One region of the Cytobacillus sp. genome, then DNA from elsewhere that is predicted to be linked to it. Evidence: riboswitches for the same ligand, from Rfam matches in the RefSeq annotation. Region 1 holds a riboswitch; each other region holds the start of a gene.
The links. Region 1 has a riboswitch for S-adenosylmethionine ahead of metK (methionine adenosyltransferase). Riboswitches for the same ligand answer to the same signal wherever they lie in the genome.
Positions count from the first base shown of each region.

Region 1 (3,714 bases):
GCCTGAAGCTGGTATGCCGCACGTGTATTTTCAGTTAATGTGCTGTCATCGTAATCAGCAACCCGAGTTTCGCTGTTTACCACCACATTTTCCAATACAGCCCCAAAGCGGATAGCATCAAAAATTTGCGGTTCTTTCTCACGGGATAAGTTAATGCATTTCGCATAGCAGCCGCCTTCAATATTGAATACACCATTTGCAGACCAGCCATGCTCGTCATCACCAATCAGCTTGCGATTAGGGTCTGCAGATAAGGTTGTTTTCCCTGTTCCGGATAAGCCGAAGAATAAAGCGACATCTCCTTCGCGGCCAACGTTCGCGGAGCAGTGCATCGGAAGAATCCCGTTTTCTGGAAGCATATAGTTCATAACAGAGAAAATGGACTTTTTCATTTCGCCTGCATATTCAGTACCGCCAATTAAAACAGTGCGGCGCTCGAATGAAATGATGATGAATGTTTCGGACTTAGTGCCGTCAACTGCAGGGTCTGCTTTGAAATTAGGAGCAGAAATGACTGTGAACTCTGATTGATGATCCAATAGCTCGTCTTCTGCCGGACGAATGAATAACTGATGTGCGAAAAGATTGTGCCAGGCATATTCATTAATTACCTGGATTGGCATGCGGTGCTTTTTATCAGCACCTGCGAAGCCTTTGAAAACAAATACTTCTTCTTTTTCTTTTAAGTAGTTGATTACTTTATTATAAAGATTAGAGAATGCTTCTTCAGAGATAGGCTGGTTTACGCTACCCCAGTCCATTTTATCTTTGTTTGATGCTTCTTCAACAATGTATTTATCTTTAGGGGAACGTCCTGTATACTTTCCTGTAGTAGCGCGTACGGCACCAGTAGAGGTAAGGGACCCTTCATTGCGGTTTAATACTTTTTCCACAAGCTGAGGAACGGATAATTGCACTTGAATGTTGCTGCCATTTAGTAATTCGCTCAATTCGTTTGATATGCTTACAGAGTTCATCTGATGAATACCTTCCTTTTTCCCGATTTTTTTATGAAAGTGATTACATCTCGAAATTAGTATAACACATTAAAATGATTAGTCTATACTATTACGAAATTTTTTTATTCATGTTATAAAAATGTCATAATTGGACAAGTAATCCACTTTAATCACCTTATAACTGGTATATGTTAATATAGAAGAAAGTGTTAATTTTAACATGGGACTGATCTAAAATGAAGACAATTGCCCTCTATGATGGAACTTGTTCCTTATGCAAGGAAACAAAGAAGATGTTTAAAAAACTCGATTGGCTGAATAAAGTGGAATGGATTTCTCTGCAGGAGTATGAAAAAATCCCGAACTCGCTCTCGTTTTCCAAGATTGATTTGCGCAGAGAGCTTCATATTATTACCCCATCGGGTGGCGTGAAAAGGGGTTATTCTGCAGTAAGGAGACTGCTGTTCCTCTTTCCTGCATCCTTTTTAATCGGCCTCCTTTTATATCTCCCATTGACGCCAATGCTGGGCGATCCGATCTATAAATGGATTGCTAAAAACAGGCATAAATTTCTAAAGAAAAAATGTGACGACGGAAGCTGTTCGCTGTAAGCATGGAGCATAATCTTAAATGCTTAAAACTTACAGTGAAAAATAATGAAAATCTGTTGACATGATTCGATAAAATACGGTATGATTCAACCTTGAACGGATACTCTCTTATCCCGAGCTGGTGGAGGGACAGGCCCTATGAAACCCAGCAACCTGCTAAAGGCAATAATCAGCAAAGGTGCTAACCTGACGCAAGGACGTAATTCCTTGAACGATAAGAGTGAAAGGCGCGAATCGATTTGCTTTCAACCTTTTCACTAATGGGAAGGTTTTTTATTTTTTATCCAGCTCCAGCACCCAGCCCCTCGAGGTCATCAGCCATTCCCTTGCAGAAGGCAAAGAACGCCTTCTTCCAGGGACTGTCTTATGCTTGTCGGGGCTAACCGGGTGCTTGTGCTTTTAAGGCAATGAAATGAACGGCTTTTGGAATGTACTATTTATGTGAGTTTTTAGCAGCTTGCAGTGTGCAAAAGAAAAAATGGGTGCCTGGCTTCTGGTCAGTGCTGTCTATTTTTCTAATAAAAACTCCATGTTTATTTCATACTACTAAGGGAATGAGTTCCGTATCAAACAGAGATCCATGAAATGACAGGGAAAAGTTATTTCCGCTTCCCCATTTCTAAATTCTCGCTCAATTTTCTATTTATAAGGAGGAAGCCAGATGTCAACAAAGCGTCGTTTGTTTACTTCTGAATCAGTTACTGAAGGTCATCCGGATAAAATCTGTGGCCAAATTTCTGATGCAATCTTAGATGCGATTTTAGCTAAAGATGCGAATGCCCGTGTTGCTGCAGAGACTTCTGTAACAACTGGACTTGTATTAGTTGCAGGTGAAATCACAACATCTACATACGTAGATATTCCAAAAATCGTTCGTGAAACGGTAAAAGAAATCGGTTATACCCGTGCTAAATATGGTTTTGATTCCGAAACATGTGCAGTTTTAACTTCCATTGATGAGCAGTCAGCAGATATTGCAATGGGTGTTGACCAGGCCCTTGAAGCACGTGAAGGACAAATGAGCGATCAGGAAATCGAAGCAATCGGTGCAGGAGACCAGGGCTTAATGTTCGGTTTTGCCTGCAACGAAACGAAAGAGCTTATGCCTCTTCCGATTTCTTTAGCACATAAACTTTCCCGCCGCCTGACTGAAGTTCGTAAAGAAGAAATCCTTCCTTACCTTCGTCCGGACGGAAAAACTCAGGTAACGGTTGAGTATGATGAAAATGACAGGCCTGTCCGCATTGACACAATTGTTATTTCTACTCAGCACCACCCTGAGATCAGCCTGGAGCAAATCCAGCGCAATCTGAAGGAACATGTTATTAACCCGGTTGTTCCTAAAGAACTAATCGATGAGAATACTAAGTACTTCATCAACCCAACAGGACGTTTCGTTATCGGCGGACCTCAAGGGGATGCTGGCCTGACTGGACGCAAAATCATTGTTGATACTTACGGCGGATATGCCCGTCATGGCGGAGGAGCGTTCTCCGGTAAGGATCCTACAAAGGTTGACCGCTCTGCTGCTTATGCTGCTCGTTATGTAGCTAAGAATCTTGTGGCAGCCGGCTTAGCTGAAAAAGTTGAGGTTCAGCTTGCTTATGCGATCGGTGTGGCACAGCCTGTATCGATTTCTGTTGATACATTCGGAACAGGCAAAGTGGGCGAAGATGTACTTGTTGATCTGGTAAGAAAGCATTTTGATCTTCGTCCTGCAGGAATTATTAACATGCTTGGCCTTCGCCGCCCAATTTACAAGCAGACAGCTGCTTACGGACATTTCGGACGTACAGATGTAGATCTTCCTTGGGAGCGTACAGATAAGGCAGAAATTCTTCGTTCTGAAGCTGAATAGAAAAGCGGAAGCGCCTTGCCCACGAAGGAACGCAGACTAAGAACGCCACGTCCTGTGGCAACGTCTGCATGACCCCCATCCCCGGAAAGGCGTCCTTTGCCTTTTGGGGAGGGGTGGCTTGTGACCTCGAGGGGGTAGGCGCTCCTCCTAAAAGCTAGCGCTTTTAGTCGTGCGATGATAAAGCTGTCGAAGCGTTCCTTGTGGAGCTAGACAATAATATAAAAAGCGGGAGTTGCATTTACTATGTAACTCCCGCTTTCTTTTTTGCGTCTTTATACATATAGGG
Region 1 covers NZ_CAXQGS010000003.1:32,323-36,036, reverse strand. Annotated here, with positions in the region: gene pckA (phosphoenolpyruvate carboxykinase (ATP)) at 1-977, opposite strand, end outside; gene ACEQ1T_RS00245 (thiol-disulfide oxidoreductase DCC family protein) at 1,196-1,570, shown strand; SAM riboswitch class I at 1,676-1,791, shown strand; gene metK (methionine adenosyltransferase) at 2,232-3,428, shown strand.

Region 2 (3,714 bases), on a different contig from region 1:
ATCTTCTGTTCTGACAGCAATGATATTTACATACGGAGTAGCGGTTTCGCTTTCAATAAAAACTGAATCCTTAGTTGGGTTAAAGCCTGCATCTACAGCAATTCCGTTATTGATTACAGAAGCAGAGACATCTGGAAGTGCACGCGGCGTCTGTGCTGATACCATTTCTACAAATTCAAGGTTCTTCGGATTTTCAACGACTTTATTCAAGTCCAGGTTTCCGTCATAGTCCTCGGATAATCTAATCAAGCCGGCTTCCTCCAGTAAAAGAAGGGCTCTTCCGCCATTTGAAGCATCATTTGGAATGGCAATTTTGCCGCCTTTCGGAATGTCTTCCACCGATTTTACTTTTTCAGAATAAAGGCCCATTGGTGCTAATACAGTTGTCGCAATTGGTGTAAGATCCATATTATGCTCTTTAATAAAAGTATCAAAATAAGCGACTGTCTGGAATGCATTTACATCAAGATCACCTTCTGCAAGGGCAACGTTTGGCTGTACATAGTCAGAGAATGTTACAACCTCAATTTCAATGCCTTCCTTTTCAGCCTTTTCTGCAATAAAGTCCCAGATGCGTGTATCAGATCCGCTGACACCTAATTTAATTTTCTTGGTCTCTTCTCCGCCAGTTGTGCTTGAGCATGCTGCAGTGAACACAGCCAATGCTAAAATAATGAATGATAAAAATAGTTTTTTCATGATGTGTTTCCTCCTCATTTATCTTCTTCTGATTTTTTTGGATATGATATTTCCGAATGACTGCAGGCCTTGAACCATGACCACTAAGATTGCAACGGTAATCAGCATGACGGTTGTATCGAATCGCTGATAGCCATATGTAATGGCAAGGTCACCAAGGCCGCCGCCTCCGACCGCCCCGGCCATGGCTGATGCTCCGACCAGACCGATTGTCGCAATTGTAAAGCCTAATACCAGCGAACTGAGCGCTTCAGGAATCAGGAACTTTAAAATGATCTGGCCAGGTGTCGCTCCCATTGCTTCTGCAGCTTCAATGACTCCCGGATCAACCTCAAGCAATGAATTTTCTATTAATCTCGCAATATAGGGTCCTGCATAAAAGACAAGCGGCACTACTGCTGCAGCAGTTCCAATCGATGTCCCGACAATCATCCGGGTGATTGGGATGATGGCTACCATTAAAATGATGAAGGGGACTGATCTGAAAATATTAATAATGCTGTTTATGATGTTAAAAACAACGGTGTTTTCCAGCAGATGCCCTTTCCTTGTTACGACAAGCAATATGCCAAGCGGCAGTCCAATAAGAGCTGAAAACAGCAATGAGAAAGCCACCATTTGGATCGTTTCAATTAAGGCTTCGATGATTTTTTCCTGATTAACTAGCACGTGTTGTCACTTCCTTTATAGAAACTTTTTCCTGGCTGATGTACTGGATAGCACGTCTGATTTCACTGTCCGGACCCTGGAATTCGACAATCAGGTTGCCAAACGGTGTTCCCTGAAGTTCAGTAATATTTCCAAACAGGACGTTGAAGTCGATATTAAACTTTTTGGCAACCTGCGAAAGGAGCGGCTGCCCGGCAGAATTTCCAACAAAGTTGATTCTAAATACCTTTTGAAGACCTTGCTGTCTTTCGATCACTTCTTTAATGGAGTCAGGTATTTGATCATTCATAACCGTGCTGACAAAGTTTTTCGCTGTTTGTGTTTTTGGTGATGAAAAGACATTAAAGACGGTTCCTTCTTCGATAATTTTTCCTGCCTCAATAACAGCGACACGATCACAAATCTCTCTGATTACAGACATTTCATGGGTAATGATCAGAATGGTAATATTGTATTCTTTATTTATTTTTTTCAGCAGCTGCAGGATCGAGCTGGTTGTCTGAGGATCCAGTGCTGAAGTCGCTTCATCACATAATAGAATGGAAGGCTGGGTCGCCAGTGCCCTGGCAATTCCGATCCGCTGCTTTTGTCCGCCTGACAGCTGATCGGGATAGCTGTTCGCCTTGTCGGCGAGCCCCACGAATTCCAATAGTTCATGAACACGCTTTTTGATTTCATCTTTAGGGACCTTAGCCAGTGTGAGCGGCATCGCAACATTGGCAAACACTGTTTTCGAATTTAATAGGTTAAAATGCTGAAAGACCATTCCGATGTTTCTTTTCACTTCGCGAATTTCCCTTACAGATAAAGCCGTCAGATCATGTCCGCTGACAATAACCTTTCCTGAAGTCGGTTTCTCCAGCCAATTGACACAGCGGATCAAAGAACTCTTTCCCGCACCGCTGAAGCCGATCACACCGAAAATCTCACCCTTGTTAATCTTTAAGTCTATTCCGTTTAAAGCAGCTACCTGCTGTCCTCCGCTTTCATAGACTTTCTTTAAATTCTGAAACTCTATCATTCAGCATCTCCCCTTTGATGGTGACAGGTATTTATACCACTTTAATGAATTGGTATAGGTACCTGTCACTTTTTATTCACTAACTATTCCTATGCGAAAACTAAGAATTATATCCTGAAATTTACCCCTTCCATCAGAAGAGGTTTTTTGAAGGCCCCTCCTTATCTTTCAGGCTTTCGCCTGCTGGATTTGGCACAGTGCAGTCTGCCTGCTGCCGAAGCTTCATTGGGCCAGGCCCCTCTGCTTCTCTCGATAAGAATTATTCATATGTTTATGAATAGAATCTCGCTGCATTTTTCCGGTAAAATAAAAACCCTCTTCTAAAGAAAGAAGAGGGCAGCATTTATCAATGGTCCTCTTCTTATCTTTCAAGCTAAGCTTGCTGGATTTGGCACGGTACACTTTTGTCCGCTGCCGAGGTGTCATAGGGCCAGTCCCTCAACCTCTCTGGATAAGAAGATTTTTATTATTTGGTTGTTTAATATGTTTATTACTTTACCACAATAAAGAAAAGGATGTCAATCATTATTTTTTAATATTTTCACCTGGTCCATTTTCATAAGTTTCTGTCACTTTAACAGAGCTCTCTTTACGGTGAATAATCATCACACCTGCTAGAGTAATCACACCACCTGCAATTGATAACATAGCCGGCACCTCTCCCAGCCAAACCCAGGCAATGACAAACGCTATTGCTGGTGTCAGATAAAGAGAGCTTACCGCTTCAGAAGTCCCTCGTATAGACGCAAGAAAAGCGAGGGCAATATATGGAATTACCGTTGGAAAAATCCCCAAATAAAGGACACTAAAAGTGGATTCGGCCGTCGCATGAAAGATCTCACTACCAAGCCCTGGAAGATAAATCAGCATAAAACTAGTCCCTGCCCAAACGGTATATGATGTAAATGACAAAAATCCGTACTTATTAAAGTATTTAGCCTGAAACACGAAATAGATGCTTTCTGAAACGGAAGCAAGCAGGACAAATAATATACCGGTTTGGATTTCAAACCCGCCTCCTGTACCAAGGGAAATAAGTACCGCACCCGCAAAACTGACTGCGGAACCAATCCACCTTACCCTTCCAAATCTTTCCCTTAAAAATATAGCAGCCAAAGCAGCCGAAAAAATCGGAGTCATTGATACAATCAAGCTTGCCGGCCCGGAGCTTACTGTTTTTTCCCCAATGTTGAGTGCAATATGATAAACCGTAAAACCAAGAAATCCAAGTATAAGAATAGGAGGAAGGTCTTTTATATCCGGAAGACGCATCTTTGTCAGCAGCGCTAAGACACCAAGTGCAGCGGAACCAATTAAAAGTCTAA
Region 2 covers NZ_CAXQGS010000012.1:10,862-14,575, forward strand. Annotated here, with positions in the region: gene ACEQ1T_RS01490 (MetQ/NlpA family ABC transporter substrate-binding protein) at 1-699, opposite strand, end outside; gene ACEQ1T_RS01495 (methionine ABC transporter permease) at 718-1,368, opposite strand; gene ACEQ1T_RS01500 (methionine ABC transporter ATP-binding protein) at 1,358-2,389, opposite strand; SAM riboswitch class I at 2,548-2,648, opposite strand; SAM riboswitch class I at 2,748-2,847, opposite strand; gene ACEQ1T_RS01505 (DMT family transporter) at 2,915-3,714, opposite strand, start outside.
Region 2: linked by a shared signal. The riboswitch ahead of ACEQ1T_RS01500 (methionine ABC transporter ATP-binding protein) and the one ahead of metK (methionine adenosyltransferase) in region 1 are both predicted to bind S-adenosylmethionine.

Region 3 (3,714 bases), on a different contig from region 1:
TCTCCCTCTTTCACCTCCAGGTTTACATCATCAACTGCTTTTACCTGTCCCTTTTTTGAAGGAAAAATCTTCTGTACATCTTTTATAGAAATCAACGTGAAATGTCACCTCTTTAATCGAAAAATACAGATTATAATTAATAGACTGCTCATATTCCTCTATTTTTTACTCCTTAATGGAGTTCATGCGCTAAAAGCAAAAATGCCTTTCTGCACATGAGCAGAAAGGCATTAAAAAATTAAGTCCTTTCTCTCATCTGTCAAAGCTATGCTTTGAGTGAATTGGCACCATTTCAAATAATTGACGGTTGCCGGGCTTCATAGGGCACTTCCCTCCACCTCTCTTGATAAGAGCGTAACGTTCTATATTCAATTAATACTTTAAGTAATTTAAGCAGTTTTTTAATTACGTTTGCTATCGTATCATAGCCACTAAAAAGGTGTCAACGATGAAATTTTAAACTTTCGGAAAAAAATGAATGGTAAATTTTCCTTTATGCTTTTGCAGCAAGCGATGTGATGCCTGAAGCTTCTTCAATCGCCTGTTCCAGATCCTCAATCAAATCTTCCGCATTCTCGATCCCGATAGAAATCCGAATTAGATCTTCCGCCACTCCGGCAGCTTTTAAACCTTCTTTATCCAGCTGCTGGTGAGTGGTACTTGCAGGGTGGATAATCAGACTCTTTGCGTCCCCTACATTTGCTACGTGTGCCCAGAGCTGCAGATTATTGATTAGCTTGGCTCCAGCTTCTCTTCCGCCTGATATACCAAACACAGCCACAGCGCCTGCTCCTTTAGGCAAATATTTATCTGCCAACTCTTTGTCCGGATGGCTTTCAAGCCCTGGATAAAGCACCCAATTAACGGCTGGATGCGCCTCCAGATATTCCACTACTTTTTTTGTATTGGCAATGTGCTCCTTCATTCTCACATGCAAAGTCTCAAGCCCCAACGCAAATTGAAATGCACTTTGCGCACTCATCGCTGGCCCCAGGTCTCTTAACAGCTGAACGCGTGCTTTAATAATATAAGCCGCCTCGCCAATTGCTTCGCTATAGACAATATCATGGTAGCTCGGATCCGGTTCTGTAAAGCCCGGGAACTTAGGGGAATTCCAGTCAAATTTTCCGCCGTCTACAATAATTCCTCCCATTGTTGTTCCATTGCCGAGCAGCCATTTAGTCGCAGAGTGTATAACAATATCAGCACCATGTTCGATAGGCCTGCAAAGATAAGGTGTAGCAAAGGTGTTATCGACAATCAGCGGCACACCATTCTCGTGTGCAATTGCTGCGACCTTTTCAATATCCAGGATTTTTAAGCTGGGGTTTCCAATCGTTTCCGCAAAGATGGCCTTTGTTTTATCCGAAATCGCGTTACGGAAATTTTCCGGATCTTTTGGATCGACCAGTTTCACTTTAATCCCATACTTGGGAAGTGTGACTGCAAACAAATTATAAGTGCCGCCATATAAATTGGACGCAGCAACTATTTCATCGCCTGCTTCAGCTATGTTTAATATGGCAAGAGTAATGGCAGACTGTCCGCTTGCAAGAGCCAATGCACCAACTCCTCCCTCGAGCAAGGCCACTCTTTCCTCAAATACACTTACAGTAGGGTTATGTATCCTGCTATATATATATCCTGGCTCTCTAAGGGCAAAGAGATCTGCAGCGTGATCTGTATTCTTGAACTGGTAAGCATTATTCTGGTAAATCGGTAACGCCCTTGCACCAGTTACAGGGTCAGGCTTCAGTCCCCCATGCACTCCAATGGTTTCAAAACGGTAATTTTTTTGTTTGTCAGTCATTGCTTTCTCTCCTCTATAAAAATTTTAGTATTTCTTATCGAAGAACTAAGAAAAGCGCAAGGCGCCTGAAGCTAAACAGTTATCCATTTTAAAAGATTAAAATAAAGATAATATTAAAAAAACCTCTTCATAAGAAGAGGGCCGTATCGTCTCTCCTTATCTTCCAGAGCATCCCGCTCTGCTGGATTTAGCACCGTGTACTTTACCGGTTGCCGGGCTTCGCTGGGCCAGTCCCTCCGCCTCTCTTGATAAGAATATTCAGTTAATTCATATTAAAACGATATTATCATACTATTTAAAAAACGGTCAAGCATTATGATATGAAATTTTTCCCAAACAGAAAAAAGACTCGAGAAACAATTTTTTTCTGAAGGTGGTTTCCATCATTACTTTATTTTGGGAAAGTGCATCCCTTAACTTTAACTCCCCTGAAATCAGTGACAGCACAGCTTCCTCAGTCCCCAATATCTCCACATCAAAATGGCTGGTGTGACTTGCCTTCCGGATTTCCCCATTCGAAACCATCAGAGGAATGCTTATATTTCCCGCCTTAATATGCAAAGAGAAATTTGATTTTCTTAAAAAGTATCCAAGATGCCCTTTAGCCTTTAATTCCCGGATAAATACATCAGGTAAATCCTTCACGGCCTCACCTCTTTTAATGGGTTTATTATCTTTAATATTCAGTAATAAAGGGCTTCAATCCTTTAATTTTCTTTCGACAAGATTAGAAAAGCGGAAGCGCCTTGCCCACCCGGCTTCTGGAGCTGGACAGTTCTCAAAGTCAAAGTTATTAAACCTGATAGAACCAGAAAGACAATGCCCGTTTATTAGGCATTGTCCTTTCATTTCCCGAGAAATATGTCAGATTATACTATTTTTACAGAAGACGCAGCAGTTTTTGTCTTATTATAGCCTCTGAAAACAATGAAAAAATAGAGAGAGCCAATCAAATATAATGAAGCTGTAATGGTGAATACGAGTGCATATCCCCAATATTCACCATATCTCATGACGATTCCCGTTGAAATAGGTCCCATTACAGCCCATCCTAAATTGAAAACCATCTGATTGACGGAGTTTGCCAGTCCTTTCATCGAATCATTTACCTTAGACATCATCAGAGACATTTGTATAGGGTTTCCTGCATTCATTAATGCCTGCCGGAACAAAAAGCCGATGGCAGCCAGCCAGAGATTCTCGGTATAAGCAGTTAAAAGCAGAAATGGAAGTGACATGAGCTGAAGGATTACAACTGCTTTTACTTCTCCTACCTTCCTTACCACAACCGGGCCGATAATCATAGCAAAAGCGGTGGCAGCCTGCCCTAATGAAATAATAATGCCAATGGCTGAATTGGAAGCTTCAAAACGGTCTGCGAAGTATAAATTTAGATAAGGGATAACCAGTCCTGCGCCAATTCCTATCAGCAGCTGCGCAAAGGCAAACATGGCGATAATTTTGACGCCTTCATTTTTAGGGGAAAGCTTTTTGAACGAAAACTCTCTTAATCCTCTTACATCGTTTTTATTTTTCGGAGCTTCTGTGAAACGCAAGATAGGAACAAGGCCCGCTATGAAGAAAACACTTGCAATCAGAAGGGTAATGCGGATGCTGGTGAGCTGATCCACAAATATAGAAAATACATCCGTTAAGATGCCTCCGCTTAAGTTTCCGATTACATTTGCAGCCGTCATAATGGCAAAATGGATGCTGAATAAATGAACCCTTTGGTCAGCCTTTGAATTCTCAGCCAGCCATGGTATGCCGGATACTTGCAGAAATGCTGTTGTCAGCCCTGTAAAAAAAGCAAATAATATCAGAAGTTCCTGCATTTCAACCATACTTCTGAAAAGCATAACGACACCCGTGGCAACAGCCCCAAGCAGCATCGCACTTTTTCT
Region 3 covers NZ_CAXQGS010000135.1:1,292-5,005, reverse strand. Annotated here, with positions in the region: gene ACEQ1T_RS23760 (methionine ABC transporter ATP-binding protein) at 1-95, opposite strand, end outside; SAM riboswitch class I at 250-353, opposite strand; gene ACEQ1T_RS23755 (O-acetylhomoserine aminocarboxypropyltransferase/cysteine synthase family protein) at 494-1,810, opposite strand; SAM riboswitch class I at 1,964-2,065, opposite strand; gene ACEQ1T_RS23750 (hypothetical protein) at 2,117-2,455, opposite strand; gene ACEQ1T_RS23745 (MFS transporter) at 2,680-3,714, opposite strand, start outside.
Region 3: linked by a shared signal. The riboswitch ahead of ACEQ1T_RS23755 (O-acetylhomoserine aminocarboxypropyltransferase/cysteine synthase family protein) and the one ahead of metK (methionine adenosyltransferase) in region 1 are both predicted to bind S-adenosylmethionine.

Region 4 (3,714 bases), on a different contig from region 1:
AAGAGACGGAGCAAAACATTGCTGAGTTTGAAAACAATCAATTGCATCTATCCGTAATCCTTAAAGAGGAAGCAGCAGCTTTTACGGATGAAGATATTGAAAAAATAAAGAGCCAGGGAAAGCAAAGCATCATTTCCTGGAGTGAAAAACATCAGGGTATCCAGGATGAAGGCCAGGAGAAGCACGCAAAAATTGAACAATCCCTGCGCAATTTAAAACTCAATATTGAAGGAAAGGATTGGGAAATCCGCTTTAAGAATGAAGTTTTAACTACGCTTGATCATATGGATACCAGGCATTATGCGCATATTCAAAGTGTGGTCCAAAACATGAAGCGCTTTTCACAGAGCGGCTTAGAGCAGCTGGAACGAGATAAAGAACGGGCAGAAAAAGCGCAGAACTTCTGGGCCAGCCGTGCGAGCATGAAGGTAATGAGCATTTCAGAAGCGATTCGCTCGATGATTGCGAAAATGAAGCTGAAGAATGAACGGGGTTCTTTCCCGCTCGTTCAGCTCAAAGAAGACATCCTTCCTAAAAAAGCGGAAGATATTGAACCTTTACTGAAACAGCATTTCGTTTCGGCCATTAACAAAATTACGAAACGATTCGAGATGATTGATGACAATAGTCTGGAGCAGGATCAGGAAATCAAACAGCTCATCAGTGATGAGCAGATTTTATTTGTCTCCCTCAGGAATCGTTACCCGGAGCTGCTGGTATATAATATGCGTACTGATAATGCATTCATGTACGGAAAACCGCAGCGAGAGCATTATTCAACCTGGCAGACGATCAACCAGGGTTCAAAGACTAAATCCGATGGCAGCGGCGGTCAAAAGCTATCTGCACGCATGGTCATGATGATGATGCTTCTTTCGGTCAAGAGTGAAACCGATCAAAGCTGGGTCCCGTTAGTCTGTGATAATCCGTTCGGACAAGCTGCTTCTGCCCATGTACTTGACCCGATTTTCGCAGTAGCAGATAAGCTGAAGTTCCAATTCATCGTCGTTACTCCTCCTGAGTTGGTGAAAACAGAGATCAGCCAGAGATTCGATGCGTATTATAAATTGGACTTCATCCGGGAAAAAGGGAAAGAGATTGTATCGGATACGATTATTCCGGCATTCCGGATTTATCAAGGGGAGGAAGCTGTTCATTAGATTAAAAGAATTAAAGTGTTGCCATTTTGCAAAAACTATGCAATACTTGGTTGAAAATATAAATTTTATACAAATTCTTATCCAGAGAGGTGGAGGGACTGGCCCTGCGAAGCCTCAGCAACCCCTGATTATGTCAGGAAGGTGCTAATTCCAACAGAGTTGATGCTCTGGGAGATAAGAGGTCGTTTTGATAAGTAAAGGCCTCTTATAATGAGAGGCCTTTTTTTGATGCTCTTTTATGATTTGATAACGAATAAAGAGGAGGAATGGCAAAATGGAAAACGGTGTTATACAGGTACCGGAAGCATATTCGAGGATATTGCAGGAATCTGATGTGCTCGGCTTCGGGCAGTCATGTGATCGAAAAACAGGATTTTTACTGAAGGGGCTGGCTGCCTCAAAACCAGGAGGAAGCTTTTTGGAGCTGGGAACAGGAACGGGAGCGTCTGCTTCCTGGATCATTGATGGGATGGATGAAGACAGTAAGCTTACAACCGTTGATATAGACTCTAGTGTGCAATCGATCGCGAGAAAGTACCTCGGGAATGACAGCAGAATCACATTTTGCTGTGAGGACGGAGCAGCTTTTATACAAAACCTGTCAGAAGGCTTCGATTTTATTTTTGCAGATACATGGCCGGGGAAATTCGAGCTACTGGACAAAACCCTGGATCATTTGAATATCGGCGGTTTTTATGTGATTCATGATGTGTTTCCGCAGCAGAAATTGCCTGAAGAATTTAGGATAAAAGCCACTAAACTTCTTAAAACTCTGCAGGACAGACCTGACCTGGACATAACAGAATTGGATTGGTCTACCGGGCTGATACTTGCAGTGAAGACAGCGGTTTGATAGATGAAATTATTTACTGAAAATGAGGGGGATCGTTCCATGCATAGCGTTAGAAGTCAGGTTGAACATGTATTGAAAGAAGGTGAAAACATTATTGAATGTTTAAGCTGTTCATTAGTTGCCCATTACTGTTTAACTCCGCACGCAGGCTTCTTTGCGGCAACGAACAAAAGACTGCTATTCTATGGAATCCCGGTATCAGAAACAAATAAGGAAATAATTGAAGAATTTGCGTATAACCAAATTACTTCCATTGAAGAAAAAAGGGGAATCACCGGGAAGCATATTCATATGTACTATAAGCAGGACTTGTATAAATTCCAGCAAATCCAGGGGATGAATTTGTTTGATTTTATGGTGGCTATTAAGGAAAAGATATGCATGTTTACCGCTTCACCAAAAGAGCGTTATCCTGTTTGATAAACGCTCTTTTAGTTGAATATATGACTTAGTCTAAAAGATAACCTTTCCATGCTTTAGCGATTAACTGGACTCCTCTCTCAATCTCGTCCATCGATGGTGCGCCATATCCAAACATCACATGATTATTTGGCTTGTGAAGCTGATACATAGGCGAAACAGCATCGATTTCAACTCCCGCCGACTTTGCCAGAGCAATTGCTTTAGGTTCATTCAATCCATCTGGTAATGTCACGATGATATGCAAGCCCGCTGTATCTCCAATTATGTCAAAGTGTTCTCCTAAATGCTTTGACAGGCTATCTATTAAACAGCTCCTTTTAGCTCTATATAAAGTTCTCATTTTTGCTATATGAGATGAATAAAGTCCTTCTTCCATAAATTTTGCAGCAGCTCGCTGATCGATTCTTGAAACAGTCGACTTTTGATAAGCATTAAATTTTTCGAAGTCCTGCTGCAGTGCTGCTGGCATAATCAGATAGCTGATCCGAAGTGATGGCAACAGTGTTTTTGAAAAGGTGCCGAAATACAGTACCCGCCCGGTGGAATCCATATGTGATAATGCTGGGATTGGTGCCCCTTTGTAGCGAAATTCAGAATCATAGTCATCCTCGATAATGAAAGCATCCTGATTAATTGCCCATTTCAACAGTTCAACCCTTCTGGCAATAGACATAATTGTACCAGTAGGGTATTGATGAGCAGGTGTCGTATACAATAATTTTATTGGCTCATCAGGCACACAGCATCCTTCCTCATCCACAGAAATCGGATAACAAGGCAGCTGCAATTGATCAAAAACAGATCTTGCCCGACTAAAACCTGGATCTTCTATTCCGATGGCTCTCCGTTTAAAAAACAAACAGACATTTAGCAGCAGCTGCTGAAACCCGCTGAAAATATACACTTGCTCCGGCTGGCAGGCCAGCCCTCTAGCTTGCTGTAAGTATAGTGCAATTTGAACACGCAAAGAATATTCGCCCTGCCACTGTGCATTGCTGGCATTAGATTCATTAAGCTCTTTTCTGTATAATCGGTTCCAATGTTTATAGGGGAAGGCAGAGGCATCAATTTGCCCATTTTTAAAATTTATGAGGAACTCATTCTGAATTCTTTTCTCCAAGTCCATTGTATTAATCTGATTAAAGTGCATTTCACCCTGAATTTCAGAAACAAAATAGCCTTTGCGTTCTGCTGAATAACAGTAGCCTTCACTCTGCAATTGTTCATAAGCCATCTGAACAGTTATGATGCTTACGTTTAATTGTTCAGCCAGCCGCC
Region 4 covers NZ_CAXQGS010000053.1:112,336-116,049, forward strand. Annotated here, with positions in the region: gene ACEQ1T_RS10230 (hypothetical protein) at 1-1,160, shown strand, start outside; SAM riboswitch class I at 1,235-1,341, shown strand; gene ACEQ1T_RS10235 (O-methyltransferase) at 1,435-2,013, shown strand; gene ACEQ1T_RS10240 (PH domain-containing protein) at 2,053-2,433, shown strand; gene ACEQ1T_RS10245 (PLP-dependent aminotransferase family protein) at 2,462-3,714, opposite strand, start outside.
Region 4: linked by a shared signal. The riboswitch ahead of ACEQ1T_RS10235 (O-methyltransferase) and the one ahead of metK (methionine adenosyltransferase) in region 1 are both predicted to bind S-adenosylmethionine.